Regions from separate parts of the Candidatus Corynebacterium faecigallinarum genome, predicted to be linked through region 1. Evidence: predicted binding sites of a transcription regulator. Region 1 holds the regulator's gene; each other region holds the start of a gene.
What was found. Region 1 encodes LexA, which represses DNA repair genes until DNA is damaged. Its sites were predicted from a motif close to CGAACANNTGTTCG; they were not measured.
Positions count from the first base shown of each region.

Region 1 (7,062 bases):
GACGGCATCGCCACGACCCTGGCCGGTGGTCTCGGCGGTTCGGGTACCACCACCTACGCAGAGAACATCGGTGTGATGGCGGCGACGAAGGTCTACTCGACCGCGGCCTACTGGGTGGCGGCAGTCACGGCGATTGCGCTGGCTTTCATCCCGAAGTTCGGAGCGGTCATCAACACCATCCCCGTCGGCGTACTGGGCGGGGCCACGATGGTCCTCTACGGGATGATCGGCCTGCTGGGTATCCGGATCTGGCAGGACAACAACGTCAACCTCACCAACCCGGTGAACCTCGCCGCTGCGGCGGCTGCCCTGGTCGCCGGAATCGGCAACCTGACCATCGAGATCGGCTCGTTGTCCCTGGAGGGCATCATGTGGGGCTCGGTGGGGATCATCGTGGGCTACCCGGTGCTCAAGTGGCTCTACGAGCATGTCGGCGAGGGACGCGACTTCTCGGTGCGCGACTACTACCTGCGTAGCTGAGACACCAAAGCCGGCAGGCCACGGGACGACCTGCCGGCAGGAGTGGGGGTGGGAAAGACTACTCGGCGTCGAGGTCCTTGACGATCAGCGCGGCGATGGCCTCGACAGCCTCGGCGTTGTCGGAGGTCACGGTCACCTCATCGCCCTTCTCGGCACCCAGGGCCATGATCATCAGCGAAGAGCTGGCGTCCGAGGGCTCCTCGTCGTCCTCCCCCGGCAGGGAGAGCAGGATCTCGTCGTCGTAGCCGGCGGCGGCCTCGGCGATGATGGTGGCCGGACGGGCGTGGAGGCCGACGGCAGAGCCGACGGTGACGGTGGTCGATGCCATGATGCTTCTCTTTTCTCACGTCTCGGAAGAACTCTCCCGGAGGAACGGTTGCGACGGTTCTCTGTACCCCGTCAGCCTATCGAAAACCCGCGTCCGCGGTAGCGTGTGGGCGGTTGTATGGGTGGTACGCCCTGCGGCGGGGGGAAATGGAAACAGGACCTAGCGGCGATAACGCTGCGAGGGCCTTAAGCGTGGACGACCTCGACACCTTCGGCGATGAGTGCCTCGCGGTACTGTGCGGGTGCGTCGTCGTCGGTGACCAGGATGTCGATCTCCGGGACGGTGGCGAAACTGACGAGGTAGTCTCGGCCGAACTTGGTGGAGTCGCACATTGCGATGATCTGGGAGGCGTTGGCGATCATGGCCCGTTTCATCGCGGCCTCGGCGGCGTCGGCGGTTGAGAGCCCGTGATCCATCGACAGGGCATTGGTGCCGATGAAGGCCACGTCCGCGTGGTGCACGCCGATGGTGCGCAGTGCGATGTCGCCGACGACAGCCTGGGTGATCGGCCTGATGTGCCCACCGACCAACTGGACGTCGTTGAGTCCGGCTGCCGACAGTCGCACGGCCAGTGGCAGGAAGTTCGTCAGTACGGTGAGGTCGCGGAAGGGATTGTCCTCCGGGGTGCCGGCTTCGGCGACGGCGTGGGCGAGCATGGCCGTCGTCGTCCCGGCGTCGAGGAACACGGTGCCCGACCTGGGGAGCAGGGCGGCAGCGGCACGCCCGATGCGGATCTTCGCCTCGGTGGAGGTCGAGCCGCGGAGCTCGATCGGGGTCTCGGTGGTCTGGTAGGTGTTCGTCGGCACCGCGCCGCCGTGGACCCGGTGTAGCGCCCCGTCGTTGTCCAGCACAGTGAGGTCACGACGGATCGTCTCGGGGGTGACGTTGAAGCGTTCGGCGAGTTCGGCAACAGTCACCCGACCGTTCACGGCGGTCAGCGAGGCGATCTGCCGTCGACGTTCCTCTGAGTACATGGCTTTCAGTCTAGGGGCAGGGGAGGTCCGCGGTCCGTAGGCCGGTAGGACAACGGGGGTGGGGTTTCAACCCCGGGGTAGGGCCCGGCGGTCCTCGTCGCGAACCGGGTAACGTGGTCTGCAGCACAGTTTTGCACCGATCGATGGCGGGAGATTCGACACCATGGCAGATACGGCAGAAGGCACCTCCGGCGTCCGGATTCTCACGGGGAAGTCCGTTGTGACCGGCACCGTCTATGCGCCGGTGACGTGGGCGACCGAGCGTCCCGAGCTTCCGGAGGCGGATGCAACGGTCGTCGAGGACCAGCGTGAGGCCGAGTTCGAGGCTTTCACTGCGGCGGTCGACACCGTCGCCGGTCGGCTCAGCGCACGCGCGGAGACGGTGGAGGGGCACGCCCGCCAGGTCCTCGAGGCGACGGTGGCCATCGCCCGGGACCGCGCGTGGGCGAAGAAGGTCAAGAAGGCGATCAACGCCGGGCAGACCAACCAGTACGCGGTGCGTCAGGCCACGGATGATTTCGTGGACCTCTTCCTCAAGGCCGGGGGTGTGATGGCCGAGCGGGTGACCGACCTGAAGGACGTCCGCGATCGGGTGATCGCCGAACTCCGGGGCGAACCGGAGCCGGGAATCCCGGAGGTCACCACCCCACATGTCCTGTGTGCCGACGACCTCGCGCCAGCGGACACCGCCACCCTCGACCCCGAGTTGATCGTCGCCGTGATCACGGAGAAAGGTGGGGCCACCAGCCACACCGCGATCATCGCCCGACAACTGGACATTCCGTGCGTTGTCGCCGTCGGTAAGGGGCTGGCGGACATCACCAACGGGACCGAGGTGCTGGTGGATGCTGCTGCCGGAACAATTGAGACCGGCGTGCCGGCCGAGGATGTCGAGCGTCGGGTCGCTGAGGCGGCGGCGTTGGCGGAGAAGGTCCGGGGCTGGAGTGGTCCGGCGCAGACCTCGGACGGTCACCGGGTGCAGTTGCTGGCGAATGTGCAGGACGGCGACACCGCCATGCAGGCTGCGGAGTCGGTCGCCGAGGGCATCGGGTTGTTCCGCACCGAGCTGAGTTTCCTCAGTGAGACCGCCGAACCGAGTGTGGAGCAGCAGGCAGAGCGCTATGCCTCGGTGTTGTCGGCGTTCCCTGAGGGCAAGGTGGTCATCCGTACGTTGGATGCCGGCTCCGACAAGCCGGTGCCGTACGTGGATGCCGAGGACGAGGAGAACCCGGCTCTGGGAGTACGTGGTCTGCGTATCGCCCGGGGGAACAAGGCGTTGCTGGAGCGCCAGCTTGACGGGATCGCTCTGTCGGTGGAGAGCACCGGAAGGGCGGAGCGTGGGGGGCAGACCTGGGTGATGGCACCCATGGTGGCCACAGTGCAGGAGGCCCGTTGGTTCGCTGAGCTGTGCCACAGTCGGGGATTGACCGCCGGGGCGATGATCGAGGTGCCGGCGGCGGCGATGATGGCCGAGAAGATCATGTCCCACCTGGACTTTGTGTCGATCGGCACGAACGACCTGACCCAGTACACGATGGCGGCGGACCGGTTGTCGTCCTCGCTGGCGTATCTCACCGATCCCTGGCAGCCGGCGGTGCTCCACCTGGTGCACACCACCTGTCGTGCAGGCGCGGTGACGAAGACCGCGGTGGGAGTCTGTGGTGAGGCGGCCGCCGACCCGTTGCTGGCCTGTGTGCTCGCAGGGCTCGGCGTCACCTCGTTGTCGGCGGCGACCCCGGCGTTGGCGGCGGTGGGCGCACAGCTGGGCGAGGTTGATTTCGTGACCTGCCGGGAGATGGCCGCCGCAGCGTTGGACGCTGAAGGGGCTGAGGAAGCCCGCATCGCGGCTGCGGCAGTGATCGGACGCTGACCCGCCCGGGAGCAACCGGTCAGATCTTGCGGAGGACCGCCACGACACGGCCGAGGATGTCGGCGTTGTCTCCCCGGATGGGCTCGAAGAGCTCATTGTGGGGGATCAGCCAGGTTCCGCTGTCGTCCTGCTGGAACTCCTTGACCGTGGCCTCCCCGTCGATCATGGCGGCGACGAATTCGCCGAGCTCGGCGACCTTCTGGGACCGCACCACGACCCAGTCGCCGTTGAAGATGCCGGCATCGCGCATCGACTCGCCGACCACCTGCAGCAGAAAGAGTTCGCCGCCGCCGACCAGTTCCTGGGGCAGCGGGAAGTGCGCCTCGACGTGCTCCTCGGCGAGGATCGGTGAGCCTGCGGCGATCTGACCGACGACGGGGACGAAGGACGGCGAGGGCATGCCCTCGGGGGCAGTCGTGGGGGCGGGGGCCGTTGCCGGCTTCGGCCCCGGACGCGATGAGGTGTCTTCCTCGAAATCCCGGATGTCGACAGCCCGCGGCTTGTTGTCCTCGCGGCGCAGGTAGCCCTTCCGCTCCAGCTCGCGCAGGTGGTAGGAGACCGAGGACGTGGAGTTCAGCCCGACGGCATCGCAGATCTCCCGGATGCTCGGCGGGTAACCGCGGAAGCGGGTGGCGTCCTTGATCACGTCCATGATCCGTCGCTGACGTTCCGAGAGCTTTTCGCGGCCCTTCGAATCGGTGGCGTTGGTCGCACGCGACCCCGACCGGCGCCGTGTCCCCGTTGTGCTGCCTGCGGAATCCGCTGGCGTGCTGCCCGCGGAATCCGCCGGGATCTGCTGATTCTCTGTCATTGTGACCCACTCCCTGACGTTGGTTGCCGACCCGCTGAACTGGTCGTTAGCTCGACCATACATCAGGTGGTGGACATGTTTCATCATTGTGTTCGAAAGATTCTCGATAAGGCTGGACACGTTCGAACGCGCGTGCTAGATTTTCGAACGAACGAAGGTTCTCGAACATGCGGGCGAAATTGAGGCGGTGTCCCGGTGTTCGTGTCCGACCCCGGTGGTCTCATGGGGTTGCCACGGTGTCCGAAGGTCGGCGCCAGTCCAGGAGAAAGAGGTCGTCATGGCTGTAGTCAACACCACTCGCTACACTGTAGTCGCTGATCGTCCCGTGTACCGGCGCCCCGATTGGGCCGGTCAGGATTCGGTGCGGTCAGCTTCTGCCGCCCCGTTTTCGAACACCTGGGGCAGTGGTGCGGTGCATACGCCTACCGTAGCTGACCGCGAACGTCGACGTCGGATCGCCTCCGGTGTGGAACGCCCGTTCGATGTTGCGAGCCGATGGGCCAGGATTCGCCGTCGAATGAACCTGGTGGCGGAATCGCCGGGTGTGTGTTTGCTCGCACTCGTCACTTTCGCTGCGCTGCTTGGTGCGGGTCCGGTGATCATCGCGGGTTCGGAGCCCGAGCCAGCTGTGGACCATCATCCTGCGGCGGTCGCCGGAATCGATGCAGGAAGCAGCGACCGCGCTACGCACGGTGGCCAGGCGGTGGATGTCGCCCCGGTGTCCACGGATACTTCGGCACGCTGACCTCTCCCACGCCCGCTATGGCATGACACTGTCAGCTCTCCCAGGGCTCATGACCTCCGGGGGTGTGCTCGGTGGGGTAGCGGTAGGATCGTGAACAACGAAGCGATCCGCCAACCTGTCACGAAGGGAGCACCACCGTGCTCTGCCCCGCCTGCCGCTCCGATGTGTCACGAGTCGTCGATTCCCGCACCGTGGAGTCCGGGTCCGCGATTCGCCGCCGCCGTGAATGCACGAACTGCAAGAACAGGTTCACCACTGTGGAGCGTTCGGTGCTGCTGGTCACCAAACGCAACGGTGTCACCGAGGAGTTCCGGCGCGACAAAGTCATCCGTGGTGTCGGTCGAGCCTGCCAGGGGCTCGGTGTGTCAGAGGATGACTTGAAGGTGCTGGCCCACGACGTTGAGCAGTCGATCCGTGCTCGACACGGTTCGCAGGTCGCCGCCGATGATATCGGCCTGGCGATCCTGGAACCGCTGCGCAAACTGAACGTCGTGGCCTACCTGCGTTTCGCCTCGGTCTACAAGTCCTTCAAATCCACCGAAGATTTCGAGCGCGAGATCGCCATGCTACGGAAGGCCTCGGATTCCGCCGATTCGACCGACCCGGTAGACCCGTCAGACCCGGTCCACCGGGCCAGCGAAGAGCACGGCGTCAACCTCACCTGATCTTGTCGAGGGCTTTGCGCACCCGGGTCACACTGGCCGGACGCGAGGTCCCCAGGTGCTGCGCGAACAGTGACACCCGGACTTCCTCGACCAACCACTCGACCTCCTTGATCTGGGGCGTCGCAGACCGGGAGCTCGGCAGCCGCTTCCGGGTCGCCTCGATCATCTCCTGGCACTCCTGGATCTGGCTATCCAGGTCGGCCTCGCGGTCCGGGGCGGTCTCCATCAACTCCAGCCGCGCAGACATCGCAGCGACATAACGGGGCACGTGACGCATATGCCCGACACCGTTCACCGCCACCCGGTGCGGCCCGAGGAAGAAATCCAACTGCTTGCGCATGTCGGTGATCGACGCACCATCCCAGGACTGCAATTCCTCGGCCATGTCCGAGACCGCCAACACCGCCGGAGCGATCGCAACCACCATCTGCCGGACGACACCCGGCCCAGATGTGCGGGCGGCCTCCAGTGCGGTGGCACAGCGGTCGGGGTCGCGGATCACCGGGCCATGCTTTTCCAGCAGGTCACGGCATGCCAGAACCCGACAGTCCTCCACCAGGGCCTCCGCACCACCGTGCGGGTAGTTCTCCATGGCGACCCGCTGACGTAGCGGCATCCCCTTGATCATCTGCTTCGTCGATACCGTGCACTTCCCCAGCATCATCGCCAGCACGGTCGAGAACTGCTGGCCCGCCGCCGCCTGGGCAGTGGGCAAGGCCTTGAGCAGCAGCCCGTTCTTCTTGTCGGACACCAGCGCCGGATACGCGGACGTGGGCTGGCCGTCGACGATGGTCTCCACCGACTCCGGGATGGTGCCGAAGGTCTCCGCGGTCCAGCTGTCCGCCTGGGCCAGCACACCGGCACCGGTGCCACCGGCTCCGGACCCTCGGGTGTCAGCCTGCTTCCCCTTACCCGGGGCTCCCTTGGAGCGTCCGCGACGCGCAGCGCCACCAGGAGAGGCCGGCGTGGGTTCGGAGCCGGACTCCGTACCGCCGCTCGTCCGGGCAGCCGCGGCAGCGATGGACTGGGAGATCTCGCCGGCCAGGTTCTTCTGCAGCTCACCAAGGTCCTTGGAGGTTGCCACGGTCTTGCCCTTGCGGTCCACCGCGGCGAATGTCATCCGGAGGTGTCGGGGCACCCGGCTGTAGTCGAAATCGGTTGCGCTGATCCCGCTGCCACCCAACTGGCG
Region 1 is NZ_JBQQOC010000001.1:183,547-190,608, reverse strand. Features, by position in the region: gene ACTXPP_RS00855 (uracil-xanthine permease family protein) at 1-480, shown strand, start outside; gene ACTXPP_RS00850 (HPr family phosphocarrier protein) at 539-808, opposite strand; gene ACTXPP_RS00845 (DeoR/GlpR family DNA-binding transcription regulator) at 994-1,782, opposite strand; gene ptsP (phosphoenolpyruvate--protein phosphotransferase) at 1,946-3,652, shown strand; gene lexA (transcriptional repressor LexA) at 3,672-4,463, opposite strand; gene nrdR (transcriptional regulator NrdR) at 5,346-5,873, shown strand; gene hrpA (ATP-dependent RNA helicase HrpA) at 5,866-7,062, opposite strand, start outside.

Region 2 (7,062 bases), on a different contig from region 1:
ATGACGGGCACTGGCGCGTTCATGTCCACACCCTCGTCGGCGGGCCGTTGATCGAGTACGCTTTCGCCCACGGTGAGGTCTCTGAGCTGCGGTTGGAGGCGCTTCCCCTACGCACTGGACCCGTTGTCGACCCGGCCGGTGAACTGCGGCGCCCGGTTCTGGCACTCGTCCCCGAGGGGCGGCTGCGTGACGTGTTCACCGAGGCCGGCGCCACCGTCGGGACGACCGGGAAAGTTGTGGCAGAGCTCAAGGAACGTGCCGGTGAAGACTGCATCGTCCTGACCAACGGGCAGGACACAACCGAGCTTTTCGACATCCTCTCCGACAGCGGAACCGAAGCGATGGTCGTCGACACCGAGAGCTTCGTCGGCGGACTGGCGGCAATGGCCGTCTACAGTGCCGACGCCGACGCCGAAGAAAACGCCGAAGAGATGGCCGACGCCGTGTCCTACCAGCGGTGGGCCACCGTGGACGGCGGCCCCGAAGAACTGTACAACCAGGTCCGGGAACTGCTCATCCCCGGCGGCGAACTGGTCACCGTCCTCTACGGAGACAAGGCCGACGGGCAGGAATGGAGTACCGAGGAGGTCATATCCGTCGAAGACGCCCTGCGGCAGGACCATGCCGCCGACGGGACCGAAATCGAGATTCACGGCTACCGCGCCCCCGGACTCGGGGTCAGCGCCCAGGTGGGGGTGGAGTAGATGCTCGGCTGGGACGATCCGCGGCCGCTGAGTCAGGTCATCCCGCCCGACCGTGCCCGTACCCTCGCCGGGAAACCCGGGCTGGTGACCATGGCTGATGCCCTGCTGAACTTCCCGGCGTCCTACGTCCATACCAGCGGCACCGGTGCCATGAGCGACGGTGGGGACGGACTGGTCGAAGGCGACCACCTCACCTGCCTCGCCGAAATCACCTGGACGCAGGTCCAGGACAACCGCGGTCGACGCGGCCCCCGCGAGATCCTCAACTTCCGCTTCCGCGTCGACGGGGTCGACTTCTCCTCGGCACTCTTCGGGAATGTGCGCTCGCACCAGCCCTTCATCGCCATCGGTGCGAAAGTGATGCTGGCCGGGAAACTCGGCCTGTTCCGCGACGAATGGCAGCTGCGCAACCCCAGCTACATCACCCTTCACCCGCCGCCCGTCGTCGACGGGGAGCCGCTGACCGGTGAAGCCTACGAGGCGGCGTTCGGGGCCTTCGGCCCGCTGAAGACCATCGTCGACGTCGCCGGTGGCATGCGTGCCGCCCAACAGTTGCTCTCCGTGCCGTGGCTCCCCACCTACCCGCGGCGTCACGGAACCAACAATGCCGAGCTGCTGGGGGTGATGGGCCACGTCCTGGACGCGATGGCCAGCCCCCCGGAGATGCTGCCCTCGGCGACGGTCCCGGGCGCGCCGGCGTGGCCGGTCATCGACGGTGCCGAGCTCATCGGGGCCGGTACCGCCCTCCACGACATCCACCGGCCCCCGGAGGACGGGCCGGACGCTGCCCGCACCCGGGTGAAATTCAATGAGGCGCTGGCGCTGCAGCTGGTCATGGCGCTGCGACGGGAGGACAGCACTGCGCGTACCGGCCGTGCCGTCGTACCCGTGAGCCCCGGGTCGAAATATGCCGCGCTCATCCAGAAGCTGCCGTACACCCTGACCGACTCGCAGACGGTGGCCTTGACCGAGATCGGTGCGGCGATGGAGGGCGCCGGGACTGGCGCGGCGTCCGGCGAAGCGACGGCGGCAGCGTCCGGTGCGGCGTCCGGTACGACGCCGATGAGCATGCTGCTCCAGGGCGATGTGGGATCCGGCAAGACGATCGTCGCCCTGCTCGCGATGCTCCGTGTGGTGGACTCCGGCGGGCAATGTGCATTCCTGGCGCCGACCGAAGTGCTGGCAACCCAGCACGCGCAGACTCTCGGCGGACTCCTCGAGGGAAGCGGGGTGAACATCTCCCTGCTCACCGGATCCCAGTCGACCGCGGAGCGGCGGGAAGCCTTGCTCGACATCATCTCCGGTACCGCCGACATCGTCATCGGCACCCACGCGGTGATCCAGGACTCCGTGGAGTTCTTCGACCTGGGGATGGTCGTCGTCGACGAGCAGCACCGGTTCGGCGTGCGTCAGCGCGACCGGCTGCGGGAGACCTCGCCGGTGGACCGCACCCCACACCTGCTCGTGATGACCGCGACACCGATCCCGCGGACGGTGGCGATGACGATGTTCGGCGACCTGACACTGTGCACCCTGGAAACCGCACCGGCGGGACGTGGCGAAATCAACTCTTTCGTCGTCCCGATGTGGAAGAGGTCCTGGGTCGACCGGATGTACGCGGTGATCAGGGAGCAGGCAGAGCAGGGACACCGCACCTACATCGTCGTGCCGAGGATCGAGGGGGAGGGAGGCGTCGATGAGGTGGCTACGAGACTGCAGGGTGGGGAGTTGCGGGGCTTGCGCGTCGGCACGCTCCACGGCCGGATGGACAACAAAGCCGAGATCATGGACGGGTTGGCATCCGGACGCATCGACGTCCTGGTCTCCACGACAGTGATCGAGGTCGGCGTCGACATCCCGGAGGCGACGGTGATGGTGGTCATGGAGGCCGAGAATTTCGGGGTCAGCCAACTCCACCAGTTGCGGGGTCGCGTCGGGCGTGGCGAGGCGGCGTCGATGTGTTTCCTGTGCACGGACATCATGCCGGACGCCGAGGGTACGACGAGGCAGGCAGTGGTGTCCTACCAGCGTCTCGAGGCGGTGGCGGGGACGCGGGACGGTTTCGCACTGGCTGAACTTGACCTGCGGAGCAGGACCGAGGGCGACGTACTGGGGGAGAAGCAGTCCGGGCACCGGGTGCGACGGGTGAAGATTCTCGATCTTTCGGTCGATTCGGAGATTGTGTTCGAGGCGCGTCGGTACGCCGAGGAGCTGGTCGCCTACGACGAGCAGTTGGCCCGGTCGCTGGTTGCGGACATTACCGTGGATGACCAGGACTACATCGAGCGGAACTGACGAGGGCGGAAAGGGGGCCGCAGTATTTACGAAGTGGCCGTTGACGAATGGGTGTTCGATTGACTAAGGTGAGTTTCAAGACAAAAGTACCGGTGGATTGGCGCTGGACGTGAGCGGGGTGATTAGGGGTCATGGTCGGACAGGTTGGCGGGTGTGGCAGCATGGCAGGCCTGCGCACTGCGGTCTCCGCGTTCGTCACTGCCGCCGAGGAGTTGGTTGCCCAGGGGCAGGACGCCTGGGACCGGTTCGGTGTCGATGAGCGGGAGTCAATGTTCCGGGAGGTTGAATCCGCCAGGCGGAGCATGGCTGTCGTGGATACCCGGTTCCTGTGTGCCCATGAGGCTGTGATCCCCGAGAAGGAGTCCAAGAAGGTTTCCTGGCTCGTCGACCGGATGCACATCGTTGGTCGGGATGCCCGGACCAGGGTGCGGGCCGTGCGGCGACTCGACCCGCGAGGCGACGCATTCCGAGCGGATCCGACAGCTCCCTCTGAGCACTACATGCCGACACTGGCAGAGGCAGTGGAGGCTGGGAGTGTCGGTGCCGAGTCCGTCGCGGAACTCGATCGGGCGCTGGATGCGCTGCCGGCGCCGAGTCAGGAGCGCATTACGGCGGTTGTGGACCGTGAACTCGTGCCCGCACTGCAGGTGGACGGGCCCGGACAGATTCGCCGGATCCGCCCCTGGCTGCTGGGCTTGGTCGGGGAGGACGAGCCCTATACACAGCGCGACCATCAACGGATGCGTTCGCTGGTCGTTGGCGAACAGCAGTACGACGGGATGACTCCGATTCGAGGTCTGCTCACCCCTGAGTCGGCGGCAGCGTTGCAGGGGTTGATGGCTGACTATGCCACGGCTGGTTCGCTGATCGACGCTGAAGGAACGCTGGTGGGTGTAGATGGCGGATGTGACCCCACCGAGGACAACCGGACGCCGGAGCAGCGTCAGCACGATGCCTTTGCTGCGGTGCTCGCCGCCGGTTACGGACCGGAAGGGACGATGCGACCGGGCCGCGGGAAGACCACTATCGTTGCTGCGATGACCCTTGACCAGTTGATTGCGGGAACAGGGGTCGCGCCAACTGACGTCGGGACCCGAATTCCGGTCTCGACACTGGTGGAAGGTACGGAGGCGCAGAACTTCTTCTGCCAGGTCATGGACCTCGAGGGGCAGACACTGTCGCTCGGGCGATCACAGCGGCTCGGTAGCCTCGCCCAGTACCTGGCACTTTTCGGTGAAGAGGGCGGCAGCTCCGCGCCGGGGTCCTCGACGCCGGCAGCTCGTTGCCACATCCACCACATCGACGGGTGGGAGCACGGCGGCGAGACGGATCTGCACAATCTGACATTGGCAGACCCCGGTAACCACGCGCGGGTCAACGACCTCCGGGACAACCCGGATCGTGTCGAAACCCACCGGGCACCAGCTGGCAGCGGTGACCGCGTCCACTGGGTGCCGCCGGTGTCCGAGGACCGAGAGCGCGCCCCGAGAGCGAATGTCTGTCTCGCCTTCTGGGACACGCCCGGAGTCAAGATCCGCAGGGTGAGAAGGACGGCACGGAAGCCGGTCCCCGAGGACCCGCCGGACGACAGTGGGCACTAAGCTTCCGGGCATGGACATCTTCGCCCCTTTTGCAGGCATCGTGAGATTCACGGTCGAGGACGGACAGGTCGTCGACACCGGCGAGCAGCTGGCCGTCGTCGAAGCCGTCAAGCTTGAGTCGACCGTGGACGCTCCGGGGCCCGGAGTGGCGCGCCGCCGGGCCGTCGACGATTTCGCCGACGTCGCCGGAGGCGACCTGCTGCTCTCTCTTGAGCAGGTTGATGAGGAGCGCGAGGAGCGCAGTGAGGGGAAGGGCCAGTGACCCGCATCATCTCGGGCAATGCTCGTGGGCGGAAGATCCGCGTCCCCGAGGACGTCACCAGGCCCACGTCCGACCGGGCGAGGGAAGGACTCTTCTCCTCGTTGCAGGTGCGCTTCGGCTTCGAGGGTGAAGTCGTCCTGGATCTGTTCGCTGGTTCGGGTGCGCTGGGCCTGGAGGCAGCGTCCCGCGGTGCCCGCGAGGTGACTCTGGTGGACGACAACCACCGCGCCTGTGAGGTTGCCCGAGACAACGCCGATGTCGTCGGTCACCCTGATGTTCGTGTGGTCGAGACCAAGGCGTCGACCTTCCTTGCTTCGGCACCTCGCGAGCACTACACGATGGTGCTCGCTGACCCGCCGTACATTCTCAGCGACGAGGCGATCAACGAGATGGTGGAAACGCTGATCCCGACGTTGGCGGAGGACTGCGTGGTGGTCGTCGAGCGCCACGTCGATTCCCCCGAGGTCGACTGGCCTGCCGGTTTCGTGAAGACGAATCAGAAGCTGAAGAAGCGCACCTACGGTATCGCGAGGATGGACATGGCTATCTGGCGCGGCGAAGACGCCGCGGAGTAAGTCGCCGTTGGGTAGGGCACCACAGTGTGGGAACCCGGCGGGTAGGAAACTGCCGGGTGAGGCCGTTCCGCGGGGGATTGGCTGAGTATGGGCACTGCACCCGGTGCCGGTGGCAGTAAGATCAGGGCATGCGAGTTTGCTGCCCCGGATCCTTCGATCCCGTCACCAATGGCCACCTGGACATCTTCACCCGCGCGGCGCGGACGTTCGACGAAGTCACCGTGCTGGTGACCTACAACCCCAATAAGTCGGGCCTGTTCACCGCCGAGGAGCGGGTCAAGCTGATTCAGGACTCTCTGAAGGCCACCGGCCTGCCGGAGGCGGAACGGGTCACGGTGGACGTGTGGGACCGATTGTTGGTCGACTACCTCACCGCGCATGACATTCCGGCGATGGTCAAGGGGCTGCGGAGTTCCTTGGACTACGAGTATGAGCTGCCCATGGCGCAGATGAACCAGCGGTTGTCGGGGGTCGAGACGTACTTCCTGCTGACCAACCCGGAGTTCGGTTATGTCTCCTCTACGATCTGCAAGGAGGTCGCGAAGTACGGCGGGGATGTCAGCGGCCTACTGCCGGATAACGTCGCCGAGGCAGTTGCGGCGGCCTACGCTGAAAAGTAGCGGACAGGCACTCGGGATGTTTCCGACGCGTCGTGCACGCGTCGTGTCTGCGCCCTGAATACGTCGAGCCCGCCCGCTGAAGAGGAGAAAAAGCGTCCTCCGCAGACGGCGGGAAATCGCCGGGTGCCGGACGGCCGCGTGTCAGACAGGTGAGGTCGGGGCGTTTCTGGCATGCTGGTCAGCATGTACAAGACTTTCCAGGGCCTCGATGATCTCCAGAACATGGTTGACCAGGCATACGGCGTGCCGATGACGTCCAATTGTATGGTCCCGCGACGCGAGGTCCAGGACATTCTTGACGAGGTTCGCACCGCGATCCCGGTGGAGATGGACGATGCGCAGGACGTCCTCGATCACCGTGACGGCATCATCAATGATGCCGAGGTGAAGGCCGAGACCCTGGTCAGTGACGCGGAGGCGGAACGCGACCGGATTCTCGAGGAGGCGAGGAACCAGGCCGAGGCCATGGTGACCGACGCCGAGGAGCGCGCCCACACCACGGTGGCCCGCGCCGAGTCCGAGGCGGACCGTCTGGTCAGCGACGCCCGCTCCGAGTACGAGCAGACCACCTCCCGCGCTGAGGCGGAGGCGGAGCGTCTGGTCACTGCCGGTAACGATTCTTATGAGCGTTCGGTCAACGAGGGTATCGCCGAGCAGCAGCGGCTGGTCAGCGAGTCCGAGGTCGTCCGTGTGGCGGAGGACGAGGCACGCCGGATCGTCGAGTCGGCGCACTCTGACTCCGACCGACTGCGTCGCGAGTGTGACCACTACGTCGACTCCACCCTGGCTCAGTTCGAGGAGTCCCTGACCAGCACGTTGCGCACTGTGTCCCGGGACAGGGCGGCACTGCGCAAGGGTGCCGGGGCGTCAGGTAACCGTCACTCCGACGGTGGTCGCGAGTACGGCCGGGAGTCGGGACGCGGCGAGTACCGCGACTGATTCGCGCACCGGTGGGTGTCAAGGGTAGAAACATGGTGTGAGCAACGATCCTTTTCTCCTTGATGT
Region 2 is NZ_JBQQOC010000021.1:2,870-9,931, reverse strand. Features, by position in the region: gene ACTXPP_RS10880 (DAK2 domain-containing protein) at 1-704, shown strand, start outside; gene ACTXPP_RS10875 (ATP-dependent DNA helicase RecG) at 705-2,999, shown strand; gene ACTXPP_RS10870 (HNH endonuclease signature motif containing protein) at 3,161-4,600, shown strand; gene ACTXPP_RS10865 (biotin/lipoyl-containing protein) at 4,611-4,862, shown strand; gene ACTXPP_RS10860 (RsmD family RNA methyltransferase) at 4,859-5,437, shown strand; gene coaD (pantetheine-phosphate adenylyltransferase) at 5,566-6,057, shown strand; gene ACTXPP_RS10850 (DivIVA domain-containing protein) at 6,241-6,996, shown strand; gene ACTXPP_RS10845 (YceD family protein) at 7,034-7,062, shown strand, end outside.
Region 2: ACTXPP_RS10870 (HNH endonuclease signature motif containing protein) is a predicted target of LexA. The motif match lies at 3,044-3,057, and genes of this name have one in related genera.

Region 3 (7,062 bases), on a different contig from region 1:
TTCTCACCCTATCCCGGCAGGTCGCCGACCATGTCGCTGACGGTGGCGCGGGCAGCGTCCTCGCTGATCCTGCCCGACATCAGCAACGAACCCAGACCGTGGCCCAGGGCCATGGCGGTGTCGACGATGCGTCCGGCGGTCTCCTCGCCGAGCTCCGGAAGAGCGGTCAGGCACGCGGCGGTGAACTCCGCGGCCGTGGCATCCAGGTGGCGCTGATAGGCCGAGGCCGCCGGTTCCACCCCGGTCACCGCCATCAACTCCATTGACACCCCGACGCGGTGCAGGGCCCGGGTCTCCTCGTCGACGGGCAGGGAAGAGTCGAAGTAGCCCTCGATCACCGCACGCAGGGACGTGGCATCAGCCAGGGGGCGACGCCAGCGGGCGACGCTGCGCTCCGTGGCTCGGTCGAGGGCCGCGGTGAGCAACGTGTCCTTGTTCGTGCCGTAGTACTGCACGAGCCGCAGGGAGACGCCAGCCTCCGCCGCGACCTTCCGCATGGTCACCGCATGAACGCCGCCGGCCCCGAGGAGGCGGTCGACGGCGTCGAGAATATCGTCCCGGCGGGAGGAGCCGGTGGTCGTTCGCATGAAGACCAACGATAGTCGGTGCCATCAGCGCCCCGGTGCGTAGGGTGGAAGGTGCCATGAATGAGCGCAACGAACACACCCGTTGTCTGGACGTCGACCTCACCGCCACCCCCTGGCTCTACCCGGGACACTGGCCGAGGACCTCCGGCACACTGACAAACGAGGGCTTCTTCCCCGGCACGACCGGGCTCGCCGACATTGCCACTGACCTGGGACGCACCGCTGTTGTCGCGGTGGGTTCGAATGCCTCACCCGGGGTGATGCGCACGAAACTGCGGAACAACGGGGTGTCCACCATCGTCCCGTTCCTGCGGGCCTGTGTGCCCGACACCGGAACCGCCTTCACCGCCCACGTCAGCCCCCGCGGCTACATTGCCGCCGCTCCCTACCGACAGCCCGGAGTACACGCTTCCCTGTGGGTCAGCCTGCTCGACGAGGAGCAGCTGGCCTGCGTCGACATGACCGAGTCGCCGAACTACACGCGCATCCGCTGCGAGGACACGCTGATCCTCGACAACGGTGAGGAACTCGTCGGCTACGACATCTACCGCAGCAGCTGGGGGCTGGTGCCCGACCTGCCACACCACACCGGACGTGGCGAGGAGCCGATGCCGTTCACCCAACGTGACGCGCAGGAGCGCGTGCTGCGGCACCTGCGCGACAGCCTCACCGGCATGGTCCCGTCATTGCCCGACGGCTCCAGCGAGCAGGTCGTCCGGGCGATGTGGACGGACGAGGGGCTGGCACGGCAGGTGTCCGAGGAACTGCACGCCGTGGCACTGGCGGACGGCTACTAGCCGTTGAACGGTGTCAGCCGTTGTTTGCCGTTGTTAGCCGTTGTTGGCTGAGCCCGGCACGGACTGCCAGGACCCGGCGGCGAGGCTGCCGGAGGCGAGCAGGCCGAAGACACTGGCCAGGGAACCGACGACATCGGTGCTGCTGGACAGTGTGATCAGCGAGGATACCGTCGGGTTGTCGGTCGCCGATGAGGCGGAGCTGAAGCTCGGCAGGTCCTGGGCGGAGGCTGCCCCGGTGGTGGCGACGGCGGTCGCGGCGGTCAGGCCGGCGGCGGTCGCGATGGCGACCAGTCGCCTGCGGTAGGTGTTCTTCGATTCAGACATGCACCTGATTATGCCCCACCATGTACAAAGGTGTCTATGGACACTTCAACGGAGACCTCAACGCTTATTTTCGCGGCAAGCTCCACCCCGACGCTCGGCTTCATCGGCTGGGTGATCATCGGTGGTCTCGCCGGTTGGATCGGATCGAAGATCATGAAGACCGACGAGCAGATGGGAGTGCTGCTCAACATCGTCGTCGGTGTGATCGGTGGTTTCGTCGGCGGCTGGCTGCTCAGCCTGTTCGGTGTGGATGTGGCCGGTGGTGGACTGTGGTTCAGCTTCTTCACCTGTCTGATCGGCGCGGTGATCTTCCTGTGGATCCTTGGCGCGGTCACCGGGAAGAAGCGCTGAGCCACGCGTTGAACAGACACTGAGTCCGCACTGCTGGCCCCGACCGCCGTTGGCGGTGGGGGCTGAGTTATTCCAGGTCATTCCAGGGCGGGGACATCAGGATCGTCGGTGATCTCAGCGCTGGCGTTGTCGGCAGCGGGGGCGGCGACCTCTGAGGGGCTCATTCCTTTGAACTTGGCCAGGGGACCGGAGGCGTAGGTGGTGACGGTGCGCCCGTCGGGCCCGGTCCAGTGGATCGTGTAACCACCGTCGTCGGTGTAGCAGGTCCAGTGTGCTTCGGTCTTCGCCTGGTGGTGGGCCTTGCAGAGATTCTGACCGTTGCTGACGTGGGTTGCCCCGTCACTGGTCGGGTCGGTGTGCGGGGAACTGACGATGTGGTCGTTCTCGCACTGTGACGCCGGGACGGTGCAGGAGGGGAACCGGCAGTGCCCGTCCCTGCCCTCGAGGAAGAGCTTGTCGGTGAACCGGAACCGGTAGTGGTCGGAGGTGGGGTATTCCTTGGGGTCGGTGGTGATCTCGCGGACGACCTTCGCTGCCGACTCGAGCTTGTCGGCGCTGTGGCTGTCGACCCAACCGACCCCGCCGACATAACCGGCGCCGATGCCGTGGAGTCCGTCGAGGGTTGTCCGGTACAGGTTGACCCGGATCTTCATCGTCTTCGGGGAGTCGCCGAGCAATCCTAGCAAGATCTCACCTTTGACCTGGGAACCTGTCGGCAGGCCGGGGAGTTCGGCGGCCTCGTCTGCGTCCAGCATCGTGCGTTCGCGACGCAGGCCCGCCAGCCGGTCCCGCGCTTTCGATTCGAGTGCGTCGGCGATGGCGGCACTGGTGGTCTGGGAGCCGGCGGTGAGGATGAAGGTGTTTCCCCGGCGGTGCAGCGTGGTGGTGTTCGCCTCGGCCTCGGCCGTGCGGTCGACCAGGTCAGGAGCGATGTCGAGCAGAGCCTCGTCCACCCGGTCGCGCAGGTCTGCCAGTGACACCGGGTTGGGGGATGTAACCAGCCATTCGGTGACGTGCTGGGTGACTGCAGTGTCCAGCACCGGGAGGAGTTCATCCACCGCGCCGGAGGGGACCGTGGCCAGCTGCCGGTTGATCCGGCCCCAGATCGTGTCGAAGTGCTCCACCGTCACCGTGCCAGTCGTCACCGCGCGTCCGTACAGCCCAGGCATGCGGGTAGCCAGTTCGGCTGCGTGTGCGAATCGGATGGCATCCGACCGTGAGCGTGCCCGCAGTGCCAGTGCTGAGGAAATGCGCTCACGGGGCAGCAGGCTCGCCAGGTGGCCGACGATGGTGAGTTCGCCGTTGTTCAGCACGAACTGGATGGACGTCACGTTGCTGGTGTCGACTGGGCCCGGTGGCGCCGCGGTTGTCATGATCTCGTCCTCCCCGAAGTAGTTTCTACGAAGAACTTTACTCTTTTGCCACTGCGGAGTCAACCATATGTTCGAGTTGATCTGACTCTCGCTGATGATCCGGGCGTTCTCGGCGTAAGCTCGAGGCCATGGGATCACTGAAGATCGCCCGCGTCTACGACGTCCGTGCAGGAAGTACCGACAGCGCAGGCAGTACCGACAGTGTCGGCAGCGCCGGCCACTACCTCGTCGACCGCCTCTGGCCTCGCGGTGTGAAGAAGGAGGACCTGCCGCTGACCGGCTGGCCCAAGGAGCTCACCCCGTCCCCCCAGCTCCGCACTGATTTCCACCACGGTGCGCTGGACTGGGATCAGTTCGGCGACGCCTACCGCGCCGAACTCGACGAACGCCACAAAGTCGGGGAGCTCGACGACATCCTCGCCGAGCTTGCCGACACTCTCGCAGACCGGGACGTCCTGTTGCTCTTCGCCGGCAAGGACACCGAGCACACCCATGCGCGTGTGTTGCAGGAGTGGGTGGAGAGCGTCCTCAGCCGCGACTGAGCAGGTCAGCGGCGATACTCACCGCAATAGTCGCCGGGTGACTCCCGCCCAGACCGTCCATCCCCACCGGACACTGGATGCCGGAGACATCGGTATTGGTGAATCCTGCGTCCCCGAGCTTCCTCCGGAACCGTGACCATTTCGCGGACGACCCTATGAGCCCTACCGAGCCGAGCGGCCCCTGCGCTCCCGGATCCCGCTGGCGTGCCAGCAACGCCTCACACAGGTGCAGGTCCTCGCCGTGGTCGTGGGTCATCACCAGGACATGCGCCCCCGCCGGGATGTCCTCCACCTCAGCCTCGGGGAGCATGGTGTGCTTCACCCGCACCGTCGCCGGACAGTCGGCGACCTGTCCGGTCAGTGCCTCGACCTGTGCGGGTCGGGAATCGTAGAGCCACAGGTCAGCGTCCTGTCGCGACAAGATCCGGGCAAGTTCGATGCCGACATGGCCGCAACCGAATACCACCACCGCCGGCGGGACCGGTTGCGGTTCGAGCAGGACCGTCACCGTTCCCCCGCAGCACTGACGGCCGTGGTCGTACGGGACCTTGTCGTTGAGCCGGAACTCCATGGTATCCGGAGCGTATCCGGCGTCGGAGGTCGCCGCGAGCCGCTCCCGGGCCCGGACGACGGCACCCGCCTCCAGGTTGCCGCCGCCGATGGATCCGTAGGACGCATCGACGGTGACCAGCATCTTCGCGCCCGCCTCGCGTGGCGCGTGCCCCTGTCGGGCGATGACGGTCACCAGGACCGACGGGGTGCGGGACTACCGCAGCGCCGCGGCGTCCGACAACCAGCTCATGGGGCACCCACGACGGTGTCCACCAGTGTGCTCGTCCGCACCTTCTCGATGGCCCAGTACACCGCCTCCGGGGTGGCGGGCGATGGCAGGTCAACGACCGAAGCGACGCGGGAGTCGTCAGCCCCGTCAGTGGACCCGAACGCCGCCACGGCCTGCCGCAGTGCCTCGCGAACCGAGAATGCCAGCATCAGCGGTGGCTCCCCCACCGCCTTCGACCCGTACACCGCGCCCTCCTCGTGAGCCTTGTCGAGCAACTCCACCGTGAACTCCCCCGGAAGTTCGGAGAACGACGGCAGCTTGTAGGTGGACGCCCCGGCGGTGGAAAGCCGCCCCGACCCGCGGTCGCCGGGGTGGGAGCCGTCGTCCCAGCGCAGATCCTCCAGGGTGAGCCAGCCGAGGCCCTGGAGGAACCCGCCCTCAATCTGGCCGATGTCGATCAACGGCGACAATGAGTCGCCCACGTCGTGGACGATGTCCACCCGCCGGGCCTCGTAGCTGCCGTCGAAGCGGCTGACCTCCACCTCGCAGGCGGCGACCCCGTAGGCGACGTACTTGAACGGCTCGCCCTGCATCACCGAGGCGTCCCAGTGCAGCCCTTCGGTGCGGTAGAAGCCGGACGCCGATAGCTGGACGCGCTGCATGTAGGCCTCGGCGACGACCGTCTCCCACGCCAGGTCGTCCGGCATGCCCAGCGCAGACACCCATCCGCGGGAGAAGCGCACGTCGGACGGGTTCGCCCCGAGCATCGAGGCGGCGACGACGCGCAGCCGCGAGATGATCTGGTCGCAGGCGTCCTTGATCGCCCCACGGTTGAGGTCCGCGCCGGAGCTCGCGGCGGTGGCGGAGGTGTTGGGCACCTTGTCCGTCCGGGTCGGCGACTGGCGCACCAGTCCCAGCGGCACACCCAGCGACGTGGCGGCGACCTGCATCATCTTGGTGTGCAGGCCCTGGCCCATCTCGGTGCCGCCGTGGTTGATCAGCACGGAGCCGTCCTTGTACACCAGTACCAATGCCCCGCCCTGGTTGAAGGCGGTGAGGTTCAAGGAGATACCGAACTTCACCGGGGTCATCGCCAGCGCCCGACGCCGCGACGGGTGCGAAGCGTTGAAGGCGGCGATCTCCGCCTCCCGCGCCTCCACATCCGCATGGTCGAGCACCTGTGTCCAGGCCGCCTCCAGACGGTCCGGGTGACGCACCGGCATGTCGTATGGGGTCCGCTGACCCTCCCGGTAGAAGTTCCGGCGACGTACCTCGCGCCCCGGGAGTCCGAGCTGCTGGGCGGTGCGCCCCAGGATGTCCTCGATGACCAGCATGCCCTGCGGGCCGCCGAAGCCGCGGAAGGCCGTCTGCGAGGTCTTGTGGCACTGGGCTATCCGCCCGTGGACGGCGATGTCCGGGATCCAGTAGGCGTTGTCGATGTGGCACATCGCCCGGGCCAGCACCGGTTCGGAGAGGTCGAGCGACCAGCCGCCGTCGGCGGTGAGCGTGACGTCCAACGCGGTGAACAGGCCTTCGTCGGTGAAGGCGACGGTCCAGGTGGAGTGGAATCCGTGTCGCTTGCCGGTCATCGTCATGTCCTGGGGCGGGTCAGGCAGACCCGGACAGGACGTCCGGTGAGGACGGCGCCGGGGGAGGCGACGGCGGCGTAGCCGTGCGGCTGCATCTCCTTGCCGCCGAATCCGCCGCCCATGCGCAGCGACTGCACGGTGACCTCGTGGGCGGGAACGCCCAGCACGTGGGAGACGATGTCCTGGGTCTCGGTGGGGTGCTGCGTGGAGCAGTGCACCAGGATCTGCCCGTTCTCGTCCACCGTCGCCAGCGAGGCTTGGGTCTCCAGGTAGAAGTGCTCCTGACCGGCGAATTCGAAAGTGCCGTTCAGGACGTTCTGGTCCGCCGCCGCCAACGCCGCCGCGGCATCGCCACGCAGCATCGTGGGCTGCGTCCCATGGAACCTGCCCTGCGCGATGGCGTCGGTGAGGGTGAGCACCGCCTCGAGTGGTTCATAATCCACCTCCACCGCCTCGGCACCCAGGCGCGCGGCTTCCAGGGAGTCGCCGAGGAGCCAGGCCACCGCGTGCCCGTGGAACATGACCTCGCCGCCGACCTCCGGGAACAGGGGTTCGTCGTGCTTGGTCCCGGCGTCGTTGATCCCGGCGTCCGGGACATCCGCGGCGGTGAGGACACGCACCACCCCGGGCACCGACAGCGCAGGTCCGGTGCGGATCGCCAGCACTCGCGCATGAGCGTGCGGGGAGCCCACCGGGTGGGCGTGCAGGACACCCGGGT
Region 3 is NZ_JBQQOC010000004.1:104,690-111,751, reverse strand. Features, by position in the region: gene ACTXPP_RS03305 (TetR/AcrR family transcriptional regulator) at 9-587, opposite strand; gene ACTXPP_RS03300 (hypothetical protein) at 644-1,384, shown strand; gene ACTXPP_RS03295 (hypothetical protein) at 1,418-1,708, opposite strand; gene ACTXPP_RS03290 (GlsB/YeaQ/YmgE family stress response membrane protein) at 1,745-2,059, shown strand; gene ACTXPP_RS03285 (HNH endonuclease signature motif containing protein) at 2,137-3,432, opposite strand; gene ACTXPP_RS03280 (DUF488 domain-containing protein) at 3,561-3,974, shown strand; partial or broken gene xdhC (xanthine dehydrogenase accessory protein XdhC) at 3,961-4,725, opposite strand; partial or broken gene ACTXPP_RS03270 (xanthine dehydrogenase molybdopterin binding subunit) at 4,773-6,763, opposite strand; partial or broken gene ACTXPP_RS03265 (xanthine dehydrogenase molybdopterin binding subunit) at 6,827-7,062, opposite strand, start outside.
Region 3: ACTXPP_RS03285 (HNH endonuclease signature motif containing protein) is a predicted target of LexA. The motif match lies at 3,493-3,506, and genes of this name have one in related genera.

Region 4 (7,062 bases), on a different contig from region 1:
TTGTCCAGGAACTCGCCTTCGGCATGGAGCAGCAGGGCGTTGACCCGGAGACCATGGCGTCCCGCATCGAGGCGGCACTCGATGTCTGGGACCTGCGGGCCGTCGCCGAGCGGGAACCCTCACGCCTGTCCACAGGGCAGACGCGCCGGGTGGCCATCGCCTCAGCCCTGCTGCGTGACCCCGGTGCGCTGGTCCTGGACTGTCCGACCGACGGGTTGGACGCCGCGGCCGTGGAGATCCTGCGCACCACCCTCAACCGTTTCGACGGGGACGTCACCGTCTACGACCGGGTGCGCACCGCGCTGGCTGACGATGCCGCCGCGGAACTCACCCTCGACGGCACTCCCGCCGCAGCCCCGGCACCCCAGGTCGACCATGCCCCGGTACCCGGTCAGGGGAGCGTCCTGACCATGGACGCGGTGACCGTCACCCGCGGCCTCTTCACCGCCGGCCCAGTGACCATGCGAGCTGCCGGCGGGCAGGTCACCCACCTCGCCGGGCCGAACGGATCCGGTAAGACCACCCTGATGCTGGCCACCCTCGGTCTGCTCGACCACCAGGGCGAGCTGGACGCCCCGACGACCGGTTGGGCGCCGACCGGGATGGACGCGGCGTTCTCGAAACGCACCGCACTGCGCGAACTCGCCGTCGGCACCGACGCCGCCCACGCCGAGGCCGCGCTGGTCTGGGTCGGACTGGAGAAGTGGCGGGACGTCCACCCCTTGGACGTCCCCAGCTCGCCGCGACGCATGCTCGCCGTCGCCGCAGCCCTGGTCCGCGGGCCCGGCCTGCTTATCCTCGACGAACCGACCGTCGGGTTGGACGCCGAGGGCTACGCCTGGCTCGCCCGCGTCATGCGCGGCTATGCGGCGGGGGAGTACCACGCCGCCCTGCGCGCGGCCGGTGTCGAGCCGCTGTGGGACGAGGGCCTCCCGGCCGTCCTCTGGTCCTGCCACAACGCCACCTTCGCTGCCGCGGTCAGCGATGCCGCGGTGCAGTTGGCTTGACCCTCACGTCGCGTCAGGGAGGAGTATCTGGTTCATGAACACCGAATTCACCGTCAGCCAGGCCGCCGACTTCCTCGGCGTCACCGTCCGCACCCTGCACCACTGGGACGCCAAAGAACTGCTCGTCCCGGAGACCCGCACCTGGTCCGACTGCCGCATCTACACCGACGAGGATCTCGCCCGCGGCCAACGCATCCTCGTCTACCGCGAGTCCGGCGTCCCGCTCGCCGAGATCGCCGAGCTGCTCGACGCCACCGGTTCCGATGAGCGCATCCACCTGCTGCGCCAGCGCGAGATGCTCATCGACCGGCGCAAGGGGGTCGAGCGCATGCTCGCCGCGGTGGACGCCCTGATCGCCGAGGCCGACAGTGGTGTCTACACCGGCCCGGTGCCACCCCGGAGGGTCCGGGAGATCCTCGGGCCCGACTGGGACCCCGACTACCAGCGCGAGGCCGAGGAACGCTGGGGCGACACCGAGGAATGGCGGCAGGGGCAGGACGCCATGTCGAAGATGGGTGAGGCCGACTGGAAGAACATCCGGGAGGAGGGCGACCGCTTCGCCCGTGCCCTCGCCGACGCGCACCAGCGCGGCGTCCTACCTGGTTCGGAGGAGGGCAACGCCCTGGCCGAGCGGCAACGCGCCTCGCTGTCGTACTGGTACGAGGTCACCCACGACCGGCAGGTGATCCTGTCCGGCATGTACCTCGCCGATGCCCGCTTCCGTGTCAACTGGACCGTCGACGGTGAGGACCACACCGACTTCCTCGTCGACCTGATCCGCGCCAACGCCGCGGCACAGGGGGTGGACACCGACAACCCCACCTGGTGATTCGCCTGGTAGCGTTTCCAGGCATGTACACGCCTGACGTCATCGGAACGCCACTCGCCCCCAACGCCACCAAGGTCCTCCTGCTCGGATCCGGCGAGCTCGGACGCGAAGTCACCATCGCCCTGCAGCGCTACGGGGTGGAGGTCCATGCCGCGGACCGCTACCAGGGCGCCCCCGCCCACCATGTCGCCCACGCCGCCTACACCCTCGACATGACCGACCGGGCCGCGATCCGCGCCCTGATCGAGGAGGTCGGCCCCGACTTCGTGGTGCCGGAGATCGAGGCGCTGGCCACCGATGCGCTGCAAGAGGTCGAGGACGAGGGTGTGGCCACGGTCATCCCCACCGCCCGCGCCACCCGCCTGACCATGAACCGTGAAGGCATCCGCAACCTGGCGGACAAGGAGCTCGGCCTGCCGAACTCCCGCCACGTCTTCGCCTCCACCTACGAGGAGTTCACCGCCGGTGTCGAGGAGGTCGGCATGCCGTGCGTGGTCAAGCCGGTGATGAGCTCCTCGGGCAAGGGCCAGTCCTATGTGCGTTCCGAGGACGATCTGCAGGCCTCCTGGGACTACGCCATGAGTGGCGCGCGGGTGGCGAACCAGCGCGTGATCATCGAGCAGTTCGTGCCCTTCGACTACGAGATCACCCTGCTGACCGTGCGGTCGCTGGACCCGGGGACCGGTGAGGGCGTCACCTGGTTCTGCGAGCCGATCGGTCACCGCCAGGACCGCGGCGACTACGTGGAGTCCTGGCAGCCGGCCCAGATGACCCAGGCCGCCCACGAGGCCGCCCGCTCCGTCGCCGCCCGCATCACCAGCGCGCTGGGAGGACGCGGCGTCTTCGGTGTGGAACTGTTCATCAAAGGTGACGACGTGTACTTCTCCGAGGTCAGCCCCCGCCCGCACGACACCGGCATGGTGACCATGGGATCCCAGCGCTTCAGCGAGTTCGACCTGCACGCCCGGGCGATCCTGGGTCTGCCGATCGACACCACGCTGATCTCCCCGGGTGCCTCCGCGGTGATCTACGGTGGGGTGGAGAGCAGTGAGGACGCCTCCGCCGGCGCCGAGTTCCCCGCGTACTCCGGCCTGTCCCAGGCGCTGGCGGTGCCGGAGACCGAGGTGCGGATCTTCGGCAAGCCGGTCAGCCACGAGCGTCGCCGCATGGGTGTGGCGTTCTCCACCGCGGAGAACGTCGAGATCGCCCGTGAGCGGGCGAGCCAGGCGGCGGACACTGTGACGGTGTCGCTGCAGGGCGTTTCGGACGCTCCGGCCGACGCCGACGGCGAGTGGGGACGCCGCTAGTCGTCCTGTTCTAGTCGTCCGACTCGGTGTAGGCGTCCACCTCGACCTGCACCAGCCAGCCGTCGACGGGCTGGTCGGCGACCCCGATGGTGAGCACCGTGGGTTTGGTGGGGTTGTCCTGTCCGGGCAGTGGCGACGAGGACGTGGTGGTCGCAGTAGTTTCGGTGGGTTCAGCGGATTCGGACGGCTCCGCGGGCTCGCTGGTCGCCGGGGCCGAGGTGGGGGAGGTGGTCTCAGTGTCCGAGCTTTCAGGGTCCTTCGTGACCGTCAGCGCGCTGGGGGTGATCAGGCTCTCCCCGGAATCGGGGTCTACGTTGGCGAAGAAGGTGCGGTACGCACGCTGCCACCCCTCGTAGTCCGCACCGTCCGGCCCGTCGGTGAGGTACACCCGGATGCTGGCGACATCGAGGATCCTGACCTCTTCGGCACTGAGCTCGTCGTTGATCTTCGACAGTACTCCGAGTGCCTGGGCTTCGGTGGGGGTCATCCGTCGTTTGAGTGTCCCCTCGTCGGTGATCAGCGACGGATCGATGAAGCGCAGGGGGTCGCCTTCCTCGGCGTCCTCGTTCAGTTCGTCGGGGCCGGTGGCGCCGATGCGGTACAGGTCGGCGCTGGAGGGCACGGAGACCGCCCGGGCGTTGGTCTCGCTCTCCTCGGCGGAGGAGCTGAACACCGTCTCATCGAATCCGCAGGCACTGAGTCCGAGTACAAGTGTGGATCCGGCAAGCACGGCGAGGGGGCGCTTCATCTTCGGGGGCTCCGATCTTGGGCGGGCGCTGCAGGCTACCTCCACACCCTACCGGGATGTCTGTCCACCGTCGGAACCCGGATCTTGCGTCAGATTTCGTCCTGGACGGACGTCGATGACCTGCGGATTGTCCTGACCGTCGCGGCTGAACCTCCAATTTAGAACATACGTTCCCATCAGGAACCTGGGCGAAATATTGCTGTCCAGTGCAGTTGTTAGTGTACGAAGTGCACCATTCGACAATGTGATCGTAAATACTCTGACGGCAGGAGAACCCATGAACGTCGTACCATCACCCCAGGCAGGTGGCGAGGTGGCAACCCCACTGACCCGTCGTGAACGGGCCGGGTTGGCGTTGCAGTTCTCGGGGAGGATCAACCGTGCAGAGCTGGAACTGGTGGAGTTCCTCGCCGGGGTGCCGGCAGATCACCGTCTGTCATCCGCGGAGGTGATGCGCCGGCGACGTACCGCCGAGTCGCACCGCTACGTCCACGCCGCCGAGATCGCCGAACGGATGCCGGACCTCTTCGCCACGTTCCGGGCGGACGGCCGTTACTCCGTGGACCACCTCGACACCCTGTGGAGCCGGGTGAACCGCCACGCCAGGGCACTCCGGACCTCCGACCCGGCCACAGATGTTCTCCTGGACGTCCTCGATGCCGCAGTGGCTACGGCGATTCGTGACTGGGTGGACCGGACCAACATCACTGCGATCACAGCCTTGTCCGATGTCGCCGATGAGGCGCTGGTGGCGGTCGCCCCGCTGGTGGTGGCGCAGACCGAGGAGCGCGAAGCAGAGGAAGTACGGTTGACCCGTCAGGGGACGAAGTTCGTCCTGGATTGCGGCACCGAGGTCATCGCCGAGTCCTTGTGGTCGTCGATCAGCGACGTTGCACTGGACTGGCGGCGGGAGCACGCCACGCAGGACGCCGCAGTGCCGGACGGGGATGCGCCGGCTGCGGCCCCGACGATGAGCGAATGTCGGGGCGAGGTTGTCCTCGGCATCCTCGGCGGACGCATGGAGCAACTCTCCGTGACCGTCAACATGTACACCCAGGAAGGTGCCGGCGGATACCTCACCGGAATCGGGTGGGTCTCACCGACGACCGCGGCCACGCTGGCCGGGATCGCCGAGCAGGTCCGGAACCTGCCGGAACGTGCCGAGGTTCCGGCGACAGCGTCCTACCGTTTCACCACGGTGCAGCGGGCACTGATCGAGGGGAGGGACGGACGGTGCCGATTCCCCGGCTGCTGCGTCCGGGCCGACCGCTGCGACCACGACCACCTGGTCAGCTCGCCGCACACCGATCCGACCAGCGACGGGCCGACCAGTGTGGAGAACGGGATCGCGTTGTGCCGGACCCACCACCAACTGAAGACCTTGGGGATATGGCGAGTGACCAGCCCGGATGATGCAGTCACCCTGCACTGGGCAGGACCAGGGAAGATCACCGCCACCACCACAGCCGCCGGCCCCCTGTCACCGGCGCACCTCGGGCCCCGGCCTGACGAGGCCGACCCCCCCACCCCCGGTCCTCGATAAAGCAGCGGAGCCGGGCTACAGGTGCGCGCCGACGGACTGACAGGTCTCGCTACCGCAATGCGCGGTGGCGGGCGACGCGGCGCAGGAGTCGCACAGCAGGACCATCTCGCGGCAGTCCTCGTTCACACAGTTGTGGAAGGTGTTCGTCGCCTCGCCGCAGTGCACGCAGTGGCCGAGCTGTGCGGCGTCCTCACTGAACTCCATGTGCATCCGCTTGTCGAAGACATACAGCGAGCCCTCCCACAGGCCCTTGTCACCGAACTGCTCGCCATAGCGGACGATACCGCCGTCGATCTGGTACACCTCGTTGAACCCACGGTTGCGCATCAGGGCGCTGAGCACCTCGCAACGGATGCCGCCGGTGCAGTAGGTGACCACCGGACGGTCCTTGAGATCGTCGTACTTGCCGGAGTCGATCTCGGTGATGAAGTCATGCGTGGTCGTCACATCCGGCACCACGGCGTTCCGGAACTTCCCGATCTGCGCCTCCATCGCATTGCGACCGTCGAAGAACACGACCTCCTCACCAACCTCCGCCCGCTCCTCGACAAGCTCATTGACCTGCTGCGGGCTCAGATGCGTGCCACCGCCGACGACACCGTCCACGTCGACGGCAAGCTCCTCGGGGGCCCCGAAGCTCACGATCTCCTCGCGGACCTTCACCGACAGTTTCGGGAAGTCCTCGGCGGAGCCGGCCGACCACTTGAACTCCATGTCCTTGAACCCCGGAAACTCGCGGGTGCGGCGGATGTAGAGCTTCACGCTGTCCAGGGGACCGCCGACGGTGCCGTTGATCCCGTGTGGGCTGATGATGATGCGCCCGCGCAACCCGAGCGACTCGCACAAGGTGCGCTGCCACAGCATCACCGCAACCGGATCGGCGATCGGGGTGAACTGGTAGTAGAGGAGGATGCGTGTCTCGGAGTTGGTTCCTTTGGTTCCCACGCAGGTCACTCTATCGGCGACCGGCCACGAGATTGAAAACCGGCGGACCCCGTACCCTGGGACAGGTGGACGAGCTTTCTGCTGTGGCTTCTGAACCTGCCGTGCCGTTGATTCTCGAGCATCTCGACACCCATGATCCCGGCGGAGTCCGTGGGGTGTATCTGTACGGGTCAGCGGTGACGCCCGGTCTCACGGTCCACAGTGATGTTGACCTGCTCGTCGTCGTTCGGAGGAGCTTGAACCAGGCGGAACGACACCAGTTGTCTGCGCTGTTGCTGCAGGTCTCGGGATGGTCGGGCCATGCCGATGATCCGGCGGTGTCGTCGCGACGTCCGGTCGAGCTGACGGTGCTCGTGGAACACGGCAGTCCCCGTCGGATCGACTACCAGTACGGCGAATGGCTCCGCGCGGAGATCGCCGCCGGGGCTCTGCCTCGCCCGGTCAGCGACCCTGATGCGGTGGTGCTCCGTGCAACGGCACTGGATGCGTCACGTACGTTACGCGGTCCGGACCCGGATCAACTGCTGGAACCGGTGTCAGCGTCGGAGTTGCGGGCCGCGATGATGGGCGCATTGCCGGACGTCCTGGCCGGTGTCGACGGCGATGAACGCAATGTGCTGTTGACGTTGGCGCGGATCCTGGTCACCGTCCGGACCGGACGGATCGTCTCGAAGCACGTGGCG
Region 4 is NZ_JBQQOC010000002.1:19,889-26,950, forward strand. Features, by position in the region: gene ACTXPP_RS01270 (ATP-binding cassette domain-containing protein) at 1-1,007, shown strand, start outside; gene ACTXPP_RS01275 (MerR family transcriptional regulator) at 1,042-1,836, shown strand; gene purT (formate-dependent phosphoribosylglycinamide formyltransferase) at 1,860-3,143, shown strand; gene ACTXPP_RS01285 (RidA family protein) at 3,154-3,891, opposite strand; gene ACTXPP_RS01290 (HNH endonuclease signature motif containing protein) at 4,169-5,434, shown strand; gene trhO (oxygen-dependent tRNA uridine(34) hydroxylase TrhO) at 5,450-6,379, opposite strand; gene ACTXPP_RS01300 (aminoglycoside adenylyltransferase domain-containing protein) at 6,463-7,062, shown strand, end outside.
Region 4: ACTXPP_RS01290 (HNH endonuclease signature motif containing protein) is a predicted target of LexA. The motif match lies at 4,052-4,065, and genes of this name have one in related genera.